3 linked regions of the Saccharobesus litoralis genome follow. The protein of the gene in region 3 binds, or shares a complex with, the protein of the main gene of each other region. Links are inferred from orthologs where the notes say so. Each region holds a gene or a part of one and is shown on either strand. Other genes may lie near its edges.

What was found. Proteins that work in one complex are often made in the same cells at the same time.
Region 1: the proteins of rne (region 3) and eno are in contact, whole or in part, in a solved structure (PDB 2FYM), measured with the Escherichia coli proteins. The link is inferred for Saccharobesus litoralis from one-to-one orthologs.
Region 2: the proteins of rne (region 3) and pnp are in contact, whole or in part, in a cryo-EM structure (PDB 9QH0), measured with the Escherichia coli proteins. The link is inferred for Saccharobesus litoralis from one-to-one orthologs.

What each region holds. Positions count from the first base shown.
Region 1 is NZ_CP026604.1:4,014,182-4,017,002, reverse strand. It holds eno (phosphopyruvate hydratase), read right to left. Parts: upstream 2,150-2,821; coding sequence 851-2,149; downstream 1-850. Other genes in the region: C2869_RS14550 (CTP synthase), read right to left, coding at 2,204-2,821; C2869_RS14560 (hypothetical protein), read right to left, coding at 108-644; ftsB (cell division protein FtsB), read right to left, coding at 1-42. UniProt on the Escherichia coli protein: Catalyzes the reversible conversion of 2-phosphoglycerate (2-PG) into phosphoenolpyruvate (PEP). It is essential for the degradation of carbohydrates via glycolysis.
Region 2 is NZ_CP026604.1:3,312,328-3,315,235, reverse strand. It holds pnp (polyribonucleotide nucleotidyltransferase), read right to left. Parts: upstream 2,551-2,908; coding sequence 451-2,550; downstream 1-450. Other genes in the region: rpsO (30S ribosomal protein S15), read right to left, coding at 2,879-2,908; nlpI (lipoprotein NlpI), read right to left, coding at 1-320. UniProt on the Escherichia coli protein: Involved in mRNA degradation. Catalyzes the phosphorolysis of single-stranded polyribonucleotides processively in the 3'- to 5'-direction. Also involved, along with RNase II, in tRNA processing.
Region 3 is NZ_CP026604.1:1,606,246-1,615,021, forward strand. The notes cover bases 2,373-6,004. They hold rne (ribonuclease E), read right to left. Parts: upstream 5,672-6,004; coding sequence 2,573-5,671; downstream 2,373-2,572. Other genes in these bases: C2869_RS05650 (Imm39 family immunity protein), read right to left, coding at 2,373-2,427. In the rest of the region: C2869_RS05635 (LapA family protein), read left to right, coding at 1-65; C2869_RS05640 (hypothetical protein), read left to right, coding at 65-1,216; pyrF (orotidine-5'-phosphate decarboxylase), read left to right, coding at 1,224-1,925; more of C2869_RS05650, read right to left, coding at 2,023-2,372; 23S rRNA pseudouridine(955/2504/2580) synthase RluC, read left to right, coding at 6,411-7,361; C2869_RS05665 (HAD-IA family hydrolase), read left to right, coding at 7,372-8,019; C2869_RS05670 (Maf family protein), read right to left, coding at 8,167-8,760. UniProt on the Escherichia coli protein: Endoribonuclease that plays a central role in RNA processing and decay. Required for the maturation of 5S and 16S rRNAs and the majority of tRNAs. Also involved in the degradation of most mRNAs.

The DNA.
Region 1 (2,821 bases), 2.4 Mb from region 3 along the record:
CATACAAAGCAACACTATTAGCACTAACCTAAAAAGAGACATGGTGAACTGATAATATTAAAGTTAAGCTAATATTACCTTGCAGGATCATGAATAGCCAGACGCAATTAGCTAGTTTTAGTTATAGGTAAAGGCTTATTTAACTGTTGCCAATTAATAACTGATGTTAATAACAATTCACGTAACGATAACGTTCTATGATAAGTTCTATCGCTCCCTATCCATTGGTGGCCACAACACGCTGCAATCATAATATCTTTTGCAGATTTAAACGCTGTTTTGTGTTTGATTAGATCATCTTGTAAAGTCTGGCCGTAAAAATTAAACCAACCTAACTCATTAACATGAAAGCATTGATTTACGGTATCTATTTCATCAATACAATCTAACTTAATATGCGTTAAACCTTGTTGAGTAATTTGAATAGGAACAATTAAGCCAATATCTGAATATCGACTAAACCATTTAAAGTTAGCTTCAGGATCAACTTTTTCTGTGGGTATTTTACGTTTTTGGCTGGCCGACCAAGCACCATTTTGACTATCTAAACTGATGGGCGAACTTAAACTAATAATCGATTCAGCAGCACGTTTAACGTAAAACGATAAACTAGATAAACGCTTTTGTAACAGCGCGGGAGGCATATCGCTATCCATCAACATTTTTAATTCACGTTCATAAAAAACGTTACACAGTTGAGAATAAGTAAGCAGCCTTTCGCTATCTTGGGCAAAATCTCGTTGTTGAGCGGCCGATTTATTCAAAGTCAGAATTGATTTAACAGAAGATTAGTGAAGTGTAACGAATATGCTGGCCTATTGAAAAGGCCAGCATGACAAAAGATCAGATATTATTGACCTTTAACGGCTGAACGACCGGCATATACAGCTTTGTCGCCTAGCGCTTCTTCAATACGTAATAACTGATTGTACTTAGCAACACGATCAGAACGGCTCATTGAACCTGTCTTGATTTGACCAGCTGCAGTACCTACTGCTAAATCAGCAATAGTTGCATCTTCAGTTTCACCTGAACGGTGAGAGATAACAGCAGTGTAACCAGCGTCTTTAGCCATTTGGATAGCTTCTAACGTTTCAGTTAAAGAACCAATTTGGTTAAACTTGATTAAGATTGAGTTAGCGATACCTTTCTCGATACCTTCTTTTAAGATCTTAGTGTTAGTTACGAATAAGTCGTCTCCAACGATTTGGATCTTGTCGCCAAGGATCTTAGTTTGGTATGCGAAACCATCCCAATCAGACTCATCTAAACCATCTTCGATTGAAACGATTGGGTATTCGTCACATAAAGTAGATAAGAAATCAGAGAACTCGTTAGAAGTGAACGTTTTGCCTTCACCTTTCAAGTTGTAGATACCATTGTCTTTTTCGTAGAACTCAGACGCAGCACAGTCTAATGCTAAAGTAATATCTTTATCGATTTCGTATCCAGCTGCTTTAATCGCTTCTGCGATAACTTCTAACGCTTCAGCGTTAGACTTAAGGTCTGGTGCAAAACCACCTTCGTCACCAACAGCAGTGTTGTAACCACGAGCGTTTAAAACTTTCTTTAAGTTATGGAAAACTTCAGCACCCATTTGGATAGCTTGTTTGAAAGTTTTAGCACCAACAGGTTGGATCATGAATTCTTGAATATCAACATTGTTGTCAGCGTGCTCACCACCGTTGATGATGTTCATCATTGGTAATGGAAGGCTGTACTGACCTGAAGTACCGTTTAAGTCAGCAATGTGCTCGTATAAAGCTACGCCTTTTTCAGCTGCAGCCGCTTTAGCTGTGGCTAAAGAAACAGCTAAAATAGCATTTGCGCCCAAGTTGCTCTTAAAGTCAGTACCGTCTAGGTCTAACATCACTTGGTCTACAGCTTTTTGGTCAAGTGCGTCTTTACCAACTAGTGCTTCTTTAATAACACCATTTACATTTTCAACAGCTTTAATTACGCCTTTACCTAAAAAGCGGCTTTTATCACCGTCGCGTAATTCAAGTGCTTCACGTGAACCAGTAGAAGCACCAGAAGGAGCTGCTGCACGACCCATAGCACCGCTTTCTAAATATACGTCTGCTTCTACAGTTGGGTTTCCGCGTGAATCAATAATTTCACGACCAATGATGTTTACGATAGATGACATAGTCCTTCCTCGATATGTATAACGAAAAGCGCGCTTTCTAGCGCGCGTGTGTTTTTATTGTTTCTGTGCTGCATACGCTGCGGCGACAAACCCTTGGAATAAAGGATGGCCATCACGCGGCGTTGACGTGAACTCTGGATGAAATTGAGCTGCAATAAACCATGGATGATTAGGCAACTCAATAACTTCAACCAGTTTCTTATCTGCCGACAAACCAGAGAAAACTAAGCCAGCTTCCTCAAGTTGTTGACGATAGTTATTATTAACTTCATAGCGGTGACGATGACGCTCATGGATCTGTTCTGAACCATAAGCTTGAGCGGCTTTGGAACCCGCTTCTAAATGACACAATTGCGAACCTAAACGCATAGTGCCACCCAAGTCAGATTGCTCTGAACGCTCTTCCATTTCACCCTCGTTATTTTGCCATTCGGTAATTAAACCAACGACAGGGTGTTGAGTCTCTGCATCAAATTCCGTGCTGTTAGCATTTTCTAATTTAGCCACATTACGCGCAAATTCGATTAACGCCATTTGCATGCCTAAGCATATACCTAAATAAGGAACGTTATTTTCACGAGCATATTGTGCAGCTAGCATTTTACCTGCTGTGCCTCGTTCACCAAAACCGCCAGGTACCAAAATCGCATCTACATCAGCTAATTTATCGAC
Region 2 (2,908 bases), 1.7 Mb from region 3 along the record:
TAGTAAATACCAATATAATTATAGGCTTCAGCTAAATTCTGTTTAAGCCTTAATGCTTGGTTAAAATCGAAATGAGCTAACTGGTTAAGGCCTATTTCGTCATAGCGCCGCCCACGTTGAAAATACACTTCAGCTTGCTGCTCTTCAGTCAAATTGACATGACCTAAAATATCAGACAAACGTTTAATGGCTAGTTGCTGCTGGGTAGAAACTTGCAGCGGTTTAACAAAGAGCATCTGCTGCTCATTATTTTTAGGTGTACTGTTACAGGCCGCTAAACTGATAATAAGCATTAGCATGGCGCCCAACTTAAAATACATATAGTGTTTCTTGTTAGTAATGACCTCTATAACGTCACTATACAAGCAGAAGACAAGATTGTCAGTGCTACAAAAACAAAAAAGGGAGCTAAAACGCTCCCTTTTACAATCGAGTATTAAAATTAATCGATTATTCAGCTACTTCAGGCTTTTCAACTGCCGCTTTCATGCTTAAGCGTACGCGGCCTTGACGGTCAATCTCAAGTACCTTAACAGTGACTTCTTGACCCTCTTGAATGTAATCTTGAACTTTTTCAACACGCTCTTCAGAGATTTGTGAAATATGAACAAGACCTTGTTTACCCGGTAACACTTCAACAAAGGCACCAAAGTCAACGATACGTACAACTTTACCTTGATAAACTTGGTTCACTTCAACTTCAGCAGTAATTTGCTTAATGCGCTCCATTGCTGCTTCTGCTTTAGATTTATCAGTTGCTGCGATCTTAACTTTACCATCGTCTTCGATTTCGATTGTGGTTTCTGTCTCTTCAGTAAGCTGGCGAATTGTTGCGCCACCTTTACCGATAACATCACGGATCTTATCAGCGTCAATCTTCATCTCGTATATGCGAGGCGCAAACTCAGAAACTTCTTCACGGTGACCAGAAATCGCTTCATCCATAACATTCAAAATATGTAAACGAGCCGCTTTTGCTTGGTTCAAAGCAATCTGCATGATCTCTTTAGTGATACCTTCAATTTTGATATCCATTTGTAACGCTGTAACCCCTTCTTGGGTACCCGCTACTTTAAAGTCCATGTCACCTAAGTGGTCTTCGTCACCTAATATGTCTGATAACACGACAAACTTGTCATCTTCTTTAACTAGACCCATAGCAATACCCGCTACAGACGCTTTAATCGGTACACCGGCATCCATAAGTGCTAAAGAGGTACCACAAACAGAAGCCATAGAGCTTGAACCGTTTGATTCAGTGATCTCTGATACAACACGAACTGTGTATGGGAATTCGTCAAGGCTTGGCATAACCGCTTGTACGCCGCGCTTAGCCAAACGACCGTGACCAATTTCACGACGCTTAGGTGAGCCTATCATGCCAGTTTCACCTACACAGTATGGAGGGAAGTTATAGTGCAACATGAAGTTATCAGTAGACTCGCCCGTTAGACTATCGATGATTTGTGCATCACGTGGAGTACCTAACGTCGCTGCGACAATAGCTTGTGTTTCACCACGAGTGAATAAAGATGAACCGTGTGTACGTGGTAAAATACCCGTACGAACATCAAGAGCACGAACACTTTCAGGATCACGACCATCAATGCGTGGCTCACCGGCGATAATGCGATCACGTACAACTGATTTTTCAACTGAACTTAGCATGTCGCCAATTTCGCCTTCATCAAGCTCTTCATCTTCGGCTAGCAATTTCGCTAATGCTTCGGCTTTAACTACGCCTACAGCTTCATAACGCGCCATTTTATCTGTGATTTGATAGGCTGCTGTAAAACCGTCTTTAGAAGCGGCTGTCACTTTCTCTTTTAATTCAGTATTAACTTCTGGTGCTACCCAATCTGATTCGGTTGGGTTAACCGCTGCTTTAAATGCTTTAACACCTTCGATTACAGCTTGAGATTGCTCATGACCATAAACAACAGCGCCAAGCATGACATCTTCAGATAATACTTCAGCTTCTGATTCCACCATCAACACTGCACTTTCAGTACCAGCAACCACTAAATCAAGTTGGCTGCTTGGTAATTCAGAAATAACAGGGTTTAACATGTATTGACCATCTTTATAACCAACACGAGCAGCACCAACAGGGCCTTGGAATGGCGTTCCAGCAATTGATAATGCCGCAGATACACCTATCATTGAAATAACGTCAGTTGGAATTTCTGGGTTAGCTGAAACCACAGTGATCACAACTTGTACTTCATTACAATAAGCTTTAGGGAATAAAGGACGGATTGGACGGTCAATAAGACGTGCTATCAAGGTTTCGCCTTCACTTGGACGACCTTCACGCTTAAAGAAACCACCTGGAATTTTACCTGCAGCATAGGCTTTTTCTTGATAGTTTACAGTTAATGGGAAAAAGTCACGCGGTTCATCCGATTTTTTCTCAACAACTGAAACGAGTACTGATGTGTCGTCCATGCTGGCCATAACAGCGGCACTTGCTTGGCGGGCAATCATACCCGTTTCTAAAGTAACAGTATGTTGGCCATACTGAAAAGAATGTGTAATTGGATTTAACATAGTTATCCTTATATTTTTAAATGAAAAATGAGTAACCGTTACCCAATTTCACTCATCTAAATACAGGACTTAGCTAGATGAAAGTACTCTTAAAAAAAGTACTTTCAACTAGCTACTGAGATCAAGTATTTAGCACGGGTGAATTTGCTTTCAAGTTACCTAAATAAAGTGTGGCTAGTATACGAAAAGATTTTAGAACCACAATTAATGCGGGCAAAAAACTAGGTAATTTAATGACAACTGCTTAAAAATAGCGCATCAAAATGAGCTAGCCTAACCCATATAACAAAAAAGAGCCTTGCGGCTCTTTTTTGTTTAAACGTAAAACTTAACGACGTAAGCCTAAACGTTTAATTAA
Region 3 (8,776 bases):
AGCGTAAAATAGACTCGTTGACTCAAGAAAACGAGCGTCTTCGGATCCAACTCAAAGATCAATAATGCCTGAATTACTTTTTTTATTGCTGCCTATCGCAGCACTTTATGGTTACGTTATTGGCCGTAACAGTTTTAAGCAGGCGCAATTGCGTCAACATGAAGAGATTAATCAAAACTTCTTGTCAGGCTTGAACTTGTTTCTCAATAATCAACGAGATAAAGCCATAGAGGTTTTAATTGAGAACCTTGAAGTTAATAACGAAACATTCACGACTCATATTGCGCTTGGCAAACTGTTTAGAGCTAAGGGTGAAAATGATCGTGCAATTAAAATTCATCAATTTCTAGCCAAGCAAGATGCCCTTTCTCCTAGTCAGCGGAAAACCTCGATTCTGCAACTCGCTAAAGATTTTATAGACAGTGCGTTATACGACAGAGCAGAAGCGCTATTAAAACCATTAGTTGATGATAATGATTTGGATTATGAAGCGAGAACATTGCTTTCTCGTATTTATCAAACTTATCGAGACTGGTTGCCGGCATATGAAATTATAAAAGGCTTGGAACCGCAAGAAGGGGACAATCTCGATAATGTTCGTGCCTATTTGCTTTGTGAGTTAGCAGAAAAGCAGCAGGGACAAGAGAAACAGCAAAGTTTATTACAGGCGCTAAGTTATGATTCACGTTGTGCACGGGCTTATTTAGCCTTAATTGCGTTTTCGTTAGAAGGTGAACAATTGGATAAAGCGCAAAAATATGCTCACGATCTAGTTGAACAGGCGGTCGACTTTGTTTCATTAGTCGTACCGAAACTGGATGATATTTTTCCTTGTAAAACAGAGCAGTTAAAGTTTTTACAGCGAACAGAAAAGTTAAGTACTTCAAGCACGGCTATCGCTGATAAAATAGCCAAATTACAACTAGAGAATAACAATGCATCTGCTGCGCGAAAGACCTTAGTTAATATGCTGGAAGGACACGCAACGATCCGAGGGTTTGCTAGTTTGATGGATGTTAATGCTAGCCAAGTAGATTCTGAACATGCTCGCTCTATGATGAAAAGCTTGCAGAGCATGGTTGTGAAAAAAATAGAGCAGTTACCCGATTTTGAATGTGACCAATGTGGTTATCAAGGCAGCTTTTTATTTTGGCAATGCCCTCGTTGTAAAAATTGGGGCAGTGTGAAGCCAATTAAAGGCCTAACCGGAGATTAAATAGACAATGGCGAACAATTCGCAAATTATTGTCGCGTTGGATTTTGCTGATCAGCACGACGCGCTTTCACTTGTAGATAAAATAAAACCAGAGCAATGTCGCTTAAAAGTAGGTAAGGAAATGTTTACTTACTTTGGTCCGCAGTTTGTCGGAAAGTTAGTAGATAAAGGCTTTGATGTTTTTTTAGATTTAAAATTTCACGATATTCCGGCAACGACAGCTAAAGCCTGCGTTGCAGCCGCTAATTTAGGTGTATGGATGGTTAATGTACACACGAGTGGTGGGGAAGTTATGATGAGTACTGCTCAAGAAGCATTACAAGGCTTGTCGGGCAGAAAACCATTACTTATTGGTGTAACTGTATTAACCAGTATGGATCAATCCGATTTAAATGGTTTGGGGATCCAAAAAACACCACAAGAGCAGGTGCTTTCTTTAGCAACGTTAGCGGCTAAAAGTGGTTTAGATGGAGTCGTTTGTTCTGCGCAAGAAGCAATAATGCTTAAACAAGCGTTAGGCCAAGACTTTAAGTTAGTGACGCCGGGAATTCGCCCTGCAGGTAGTGATAAAGGTGATCAAAAACGCATTATGACACCTGAACAAGCGGTTAAAGATGGTGCTGATTACTTAGTGATAGGCCGACCTATTACCCAAGCTCAAGACCCTTATGCTGTATTAGAGCAAATAAACTTATCATTAAAGGGTTAATAGCAACGCCTAAATCTGGGGTTTATTGCTGTTGGCTAAAATGTGAAGCGAAGCGCAACTTAGCCAACCGTTAGAAGTCCCTGCCTGTATTAGCTTGTTATATTGCGCTTAACTTAACTAATTCCAACTCTAATTCTTTCTTAGATAGTTTGTACTTTTCAGCAACTGCAAGTAAACATGAAAAAGTTAACTTTTTAATATATAGAGCGAACTCATCCTTATTTTTATGAATTTCTAATATATCATTTACATCTACTTCAATCGCTATTGGTAAATCACCATTCTTTTTATTTACATTTTGAAAAGCGGGGAACTCGTCATTTTTTAACCCATAACGGACAATTAAACCTACCCATTTAAAAGGAGCACCTTTAAGCCAATCAAAAGAGATTAAAATCTCTTCGACATAATCTCTAGCTTCTTCAAATGCCTCTATTGAATTATGGACTCTCGCTTTTACTAAAGCGACAGCACCTATTACTAATTTACGATTATGAGCCATGCTTTACTCGCAATATAACAGTTAATGTTTGTGGTGGGCTTATCCAGTATAAAGTTATTTATAAGCATAAAAAAAGCCGCATTTGCGGCTTTTTTGATCATGCTTTATAAGCAGAATAATAAGCCCTATTGCTAGGGCTTAGATATTAGACAGCTCGAGTCATTGACGATTGACTTTGACCTGATGCGTTCTGGCCACCAGCAGCCTTACCAGACGTTTTTATAAGTAAACGTTGGTCAACAGGCATAGCTTCGATTTTAAGCGCTTGGCTTAGATCGAGTTGCTCAGGTTGTGTTTTAGCCATTGGTGCGAAGGCATGGCCTTTTGCTGTAAAGCTAGGCTTGTGCTGCTGATTTAAACCTTCGGTAGTTTCTGACAACGCAATAGCTTCTGTTACTGCATCTGACGAACTATTAGGTGTTGTTACTGGTTGCTCAGAGCTAGCGATTGGCTTAGCTTCTGCTTCAACAGCTTCAACAGCTTCAACAGCTTCAACAGCTTCAACAGCTTCAACAGCTTCAACAGCTTCAACAGCTTCAACAGCTTCAACAGCTGCTGTAGTCGCTTCTACTTCTGTTTCAGTCGACTCTAAAGGCAAGCTTTGTTGAAATTCTTGTCTTACTTGTGGTGCTTCGACTGTTGCAGTTACTGTTGTTGAAGGTGTTGTTGTGTTTTCGCCTTCTTTAACGTCAACTTTATCAGTTTCGGCTACGACTGGCGTTTGTGCTTCAACCTTGGTTTCTTCAGCAACTGGAGCCGTTTTGTCTTCGTTAGCGACAGACGACTGTTCTACACCAGGGTAACGACTTTCAACTGGATCTGGGCTAGGCTCAGGATGACTATACAACTCCTGAGATTCAGCTTGTGTCACTTCAGGATGCTGGTTGCTTGCTTCTGCTGTGGTTTCTGGTTTAGTTTCGTCTTTACGGCGTTTTTGTCCAGATGTACGAAGGTGACGTGGTGTGCGACGACTACGGCCTTCACGACGTTTTTCTGTCGTTTTCTTCGTTTCTGCATTATCAACGACGTTTTTCTCGTCACTAACGGCTGATGTTTCTGCGCTATTATTATCTGCAATAGGCTTATCATCGACAGTTTTGGCTGTTGCAGTACCAAGTGCTTTTTCTTCTTGCTGTGGTTTTGAAGCTGGCGCCTTAGGGGCTTTAGCTTCTGTTTCGTTCGCCACATCAAGGGTATTTACCGCTTGGTTCTCAGTTTTTTCTTGGTTGTTATCTTTCACACGCACTTTACGTCTTTGATTACGACGTTGGCGGCGCTCTTCAACCTTTTCTTTAACCTCTGTATTTGCCGTTTCAGCACGACGAGGTTTTCTTTCCTTGTTAGGGCGTTCGTTAGTTTTTTGTGACTTACGCTCTTCGTCTTTATCACCATTAGGGCGACGATTACGATTGTTCCTATTACCACCGCGACGGTTATTATTACCTGAGCGTTTACCACCACGGCCATTGCGTGATTGATTACCACGTTTCTGAGTCGATTTTTTCGGCTCTGGCTCTTCTTCAACAGCGAATAGTGATTTAAATAAGTCGGCAATTTTGGCAAATAACGACTTAGGTTGCTTCTCATCTGTTTTTGGCTGTGCTGTAGGGGCTGGCGCTACAGGGGCAGGAGGTGGAGCTGAAAATCCTTTTAGTGCGGGTTCTTCTTTTTGCACTGCAGTGGTGGTTGGCGTTTCAACAAACTGCTTAATACTAGGATCAAGTTCCAACTCAGGTGTTTTGACTAACGCGTAGCTAAGTTCGTCCGTTAAATCATCTTTCTTCAAACGCACCATTTCGTAATGCGGTGAATCTAAATGCGGATTAGGTAGCACTAATACGCGAACACCATGACTTTTCTCGATAAAGCGCACAGCTCCGCGCTTTTCGTTAAATAAGTAGGTAGCAACATCAACCGGCACTGTCGCTCTGACTTGCACTGTGTTTTCTTTAATCGCTTCTTCTTCAAGTAAGCGAAGAATCGATAAGGCCAGTGACTCAGTTGAACGAATATTGCCCGTGCCTGAGCAGCGTGGACAAGGTATGTTGGCATTATCACCCAGAGAAGGGCGTAAACGTTGACGAGACATTTCTAGCAAGCCGAAACGAGAAATTCGACTTAATTGAATTCGAGCTCTGTCTTGACGGGTTGCATCTCTAAGGCGGTTTTCGACTTCACGTTGGTTGCGTGCCGGTGTCATATCGATAAAGTCGATAACCACTAAACCACCTAAATCACGTAAACGTAGTTGGCGAGCTATTTCGTCAGCTGCCTCTAAATTGGTGTTGAGTGCGGTTTCTTCAATATCACCACCTTTTGTTGCTTTAGATGAGTTGATATCAATTGATGTTAACGCTTCGGTCGGATCAATAACTATTGAACCACCTGATGGTAAGCGTACTTCACGTTGGAATGCAGACTCGATCTGACTTTCTATTTGGTAGTGAGTAAATAACGGTCGATCACCATCATACTTTTTCACACGGTTAATAAAGTCAGGACGAACACGTGATATATGTTCTCGCGTACGCTCGAATACTTTTTTACTATCGATAAGAATTTCATCGACATCACGGCGTAAGTAATCGCGAATTGCACGAACGATAACATCGCCTTCTTGATGAATTAAGAAAGGTGATGGACGTTCATCAGCAGCACGCTGAATTTCTTTCCAGTGATGCTTAAGTAAATTTAAATCCCATTCTAGCTCTTCATAAGATTTACCTACACCGGCAGTACGAACAATTAAGCCCATGCCTTTAGGTAATTCAAGCTTATTCAGTGCTTCTTTTAATTCGGTGCGCTCGTCACCCTCGATGCGACGGCTAATACCACCAGCGCGAGGATTATTTGGCATTAAAACCAGATAACTACCCGCTAAGCTGATAAAGGTCGTTAATGCAGCCCCTTTTTGACCGCGCTCTTCCTTATCAATTTGAACAATGACTTCTAAGCCTTCTTGTACAACGTCTTTGATATTAGGGCGGCCTGAAAACGTATAGCCTTCAGGGAAGTAGTTTTTAGCGATTTCTTTTAAAGGTAGGAAACCATGGCGCTCAGCACCATAGTCGACAAAAGCAGCTTCAAGGCTGGGTTCTACGCGGGTAATTTTACCTTTATAGATACTGGCTTTTTTTTGCTCGTGGCCTGACGCTTCGATATCTAAATCGTATAAACGTTGGCCGTCTACCAGAGCAACGCGCAATTCTTCTTCTTGCGTTGCATTGATTAACATGCGTTTCATGGCGTTCTAATTGTCCTAACAACGCCTAAACAAATTAATTTAAGTTACCTTGCCGTGTCGTTCTCCCGAACATCACGTATTTTTACAATTGAATTAACAAAGTCCGATAGTCGCTGATAGTTTGTGATCTCAAATGTGAGACACACAACACCGCCTAGCTCAGTGTTATTCACTTTGCTAGCAGCGCTTTCTCCTTTGCATATAGTCTTCTCGTTCGGGTTTTATGGTTCATTGTCAGCACTTATTCCCTATAACATAATAGTTCATATGTTATGGGCCTCGAAGCGTGACGGCTTCCCTTAAACCCCGATCGCTTTGACTAACTAAGGCTAGCAGTCTTTGGAGTGTTTTTTCACTCCTCATTAGCACTGCAAATAGCCTTACTTTCTTAACATCAAAATTTGTGCATTTGATGCTTGTAGATTGGGTTAACTTATTTAATCGCGTTTAGGCGAATTTTCAATATTGATGACCACTCCCGACAGGATTTTCACGTTTTAACCGACCGCGAAAAAGTACACACTCCGGATAAGTTAAAAATGCGAATGGCACATAAGTCTAATACTTAAATTAGCTTATATACATGCTGCGCGTAAACCTCTTACGTAAGCGAGGGTCACCTTCAATCTTAATACATTTGGAAAAATAACTGGCATTGTAAAATGCCATAGCGGAAAATATAGCAAACGCTTGCCAATTACGGCAATTGAAATCATCGATTAATGCAGAAATATTAACAATGAAAGAAAATGACTACAAGTCAGTTAGTTTTGTTACCTTGGATGAAGAGATTTGTGGTCAAAGAATAGACAATTGGCTAAAAAGGAACTTGAAAGGTGTGCCGACATCGCTCATCTATCGGATCATTCGTAAAGGCGAAATTCGCGTCAATAAAAAGCGAGTTAAACCTGAATATAAGTTACAAGAAGGTGATGTCGTTCGTATTCCGCCTATTAAAATAGATGAAGCCGCAGATAAACCTAAGCAAGTGGGCCAACATATTTTAGATAGTGTAGAAAAAAATATTCTATTTGAAGATGAAAGCTTGATGATTATCAACAAGCCATCTGGGTTAGCTGTGCATGGCGGCTCAGGTTTAAATTTTGGCTTAATTGAAGCTGTACGTAAATTGCGGCCTAATTGCCGTTCGCTTGAATTAGTTCATCGCTTGGACCGAGATACATCTGGGGCTATCGTCATTGCGAAAAAACGCTCGGCATTAAAGTCATTACATGAGCAATTAAGGCATAAAACGGTTGATAAGCGTTACTGGGCGTTGGTCAGAGGGCGTTGGTCCGATAAATTACGTAAAGTAGAAAAGCCTTTGCATAAAAACCAACTGTCTTCGGGAGAACGCTTAGTTAAAGTCGATGCTAAATTGGGTAAACCGAGTTTAACTAAATTTCGTGTATTACAACGCTTTGATCAAGCCACATTAGTTGAAGCTTCGCCTGTGACTGGACGCACGCATCAGATCCGTGTTCATACCGCAGCCAGTGGCCACCCAATAGCTTGCGATGATAAGTATGGTGAAAAAGATTTTGATCAAGTTGTCAAACAGGTTGGTGTGAAGCGTTTATTTTTGCATGCCGCATCGATCAGCTTTTTACACCCTAAAACCGAAACCACACTAAGAGTTGAAGCCCCTCTTGATGATAAGCTCGCGCAGGCTTTAAATAAATTAAAGTAGGAAGCAATTAATGAAATATAAAGTTGTGCTGTTTGATTGGGATGGCACCTTAATGGATTCTATCGCTAAAATTGTCAATGCGGTGCAAGTCGCTGCTGAGCTAAACCAAGTGGTTGTCCCCAGTGTTGATAAAGCTAAATCGATTATTGGCTTATCGTTAGAAACGGCCGTTGAAGTTTTATTTCCTGATTCTACTTTGGCTGTACAGCAACAAATCGGTGCTGACTATAGTCGTACCTATAATAATAGTCAGGTGGCGTCGCCTTTATTTGCGGATGCTCTTGATTGTTTAACCCAACTTAAAGACGCTGGAGCTGTATTAGGTGTTGCGACAGGAAAACGCCGCAGGGGATTGAATAAAGTGCTGGATTCAAGTGGTACTAGGCATTTTTTCTCTGCCAGTCGCTGTGCAGATGAGACAGCTTCTAAGCCTGATCCGCAAATGCTTAATGAAATATTGGCTGAGTTAGACGTGCGTGCCAGTGAGTGTGTTTATATTGGTGATACGGTACATGATTTAGCTATGGCACAAGCTATCAATATGGACCGGATTGGCGTGACTCATGGTGTTGATGATTTTGATGCATTAAATAAGCATAAGCCGGTATTGATTGCCGATAACCTGACTGGCATTGTTAATTATATTTTGCAGCCTTAATTTTTAAGCAAATGGTGTAAAGATCTAAATTGGCGAAAACGGCTGACGAAAGCTTATTAAAGTTTAAGTGCTAATACCCTAAGTACAAGATGCCAATACATCTTTTACTTAGGGAGCTAGGTTTTAATGATCTTTAAAGCATTAAATTTAAAAGTCAGTTAATGGGTTAACGCCAAATTCACGTAATACTTTTGTTAGTGCTATTAAAGGTAAACCCATTAGGGTGTTCGGATCATCACCTCTTAATGCGTTAAATAAGCTAATACCTAAAGCTTCACTTTTAAAACTACCCGCACAATTATATGGTTGTTCCTTATTAAGGTAAGCTTTTATTTCTTCTAGGGATAATTCTCTAAATTCAACTTCAAACGGCACAACTTGGGTTGAAATTAAATCTTTGGCGAGCCATTGCACACTTAAGCCAGTTAAAAACGTGACGGTTTTGCCATTAAGTTGTTGTAATTGTTTAACGGCATTTTCGAAATTTCCCGGTTTGCCAAGAATTTTATTGTCGATAACAGCAACTTGGTCAGAACCTATGACAATCGCGTTTGGCGTATTTTTAGCAACCGCTTGGGCTTTTAGTAAAGCAAGGCGCTCAACTAAGGCTGATGCGCTTTCATTTTCTAATGGTGTTTCATCGACATGTGGCTTCGCGGTATCGAACGGTAACTGTAATTTTTCGAGAATTTGCTTTCGATAGGGAGAAGTAGAAGCAAGAATGATAGATGTTTGACTCATAGGTAGACACTTTTAT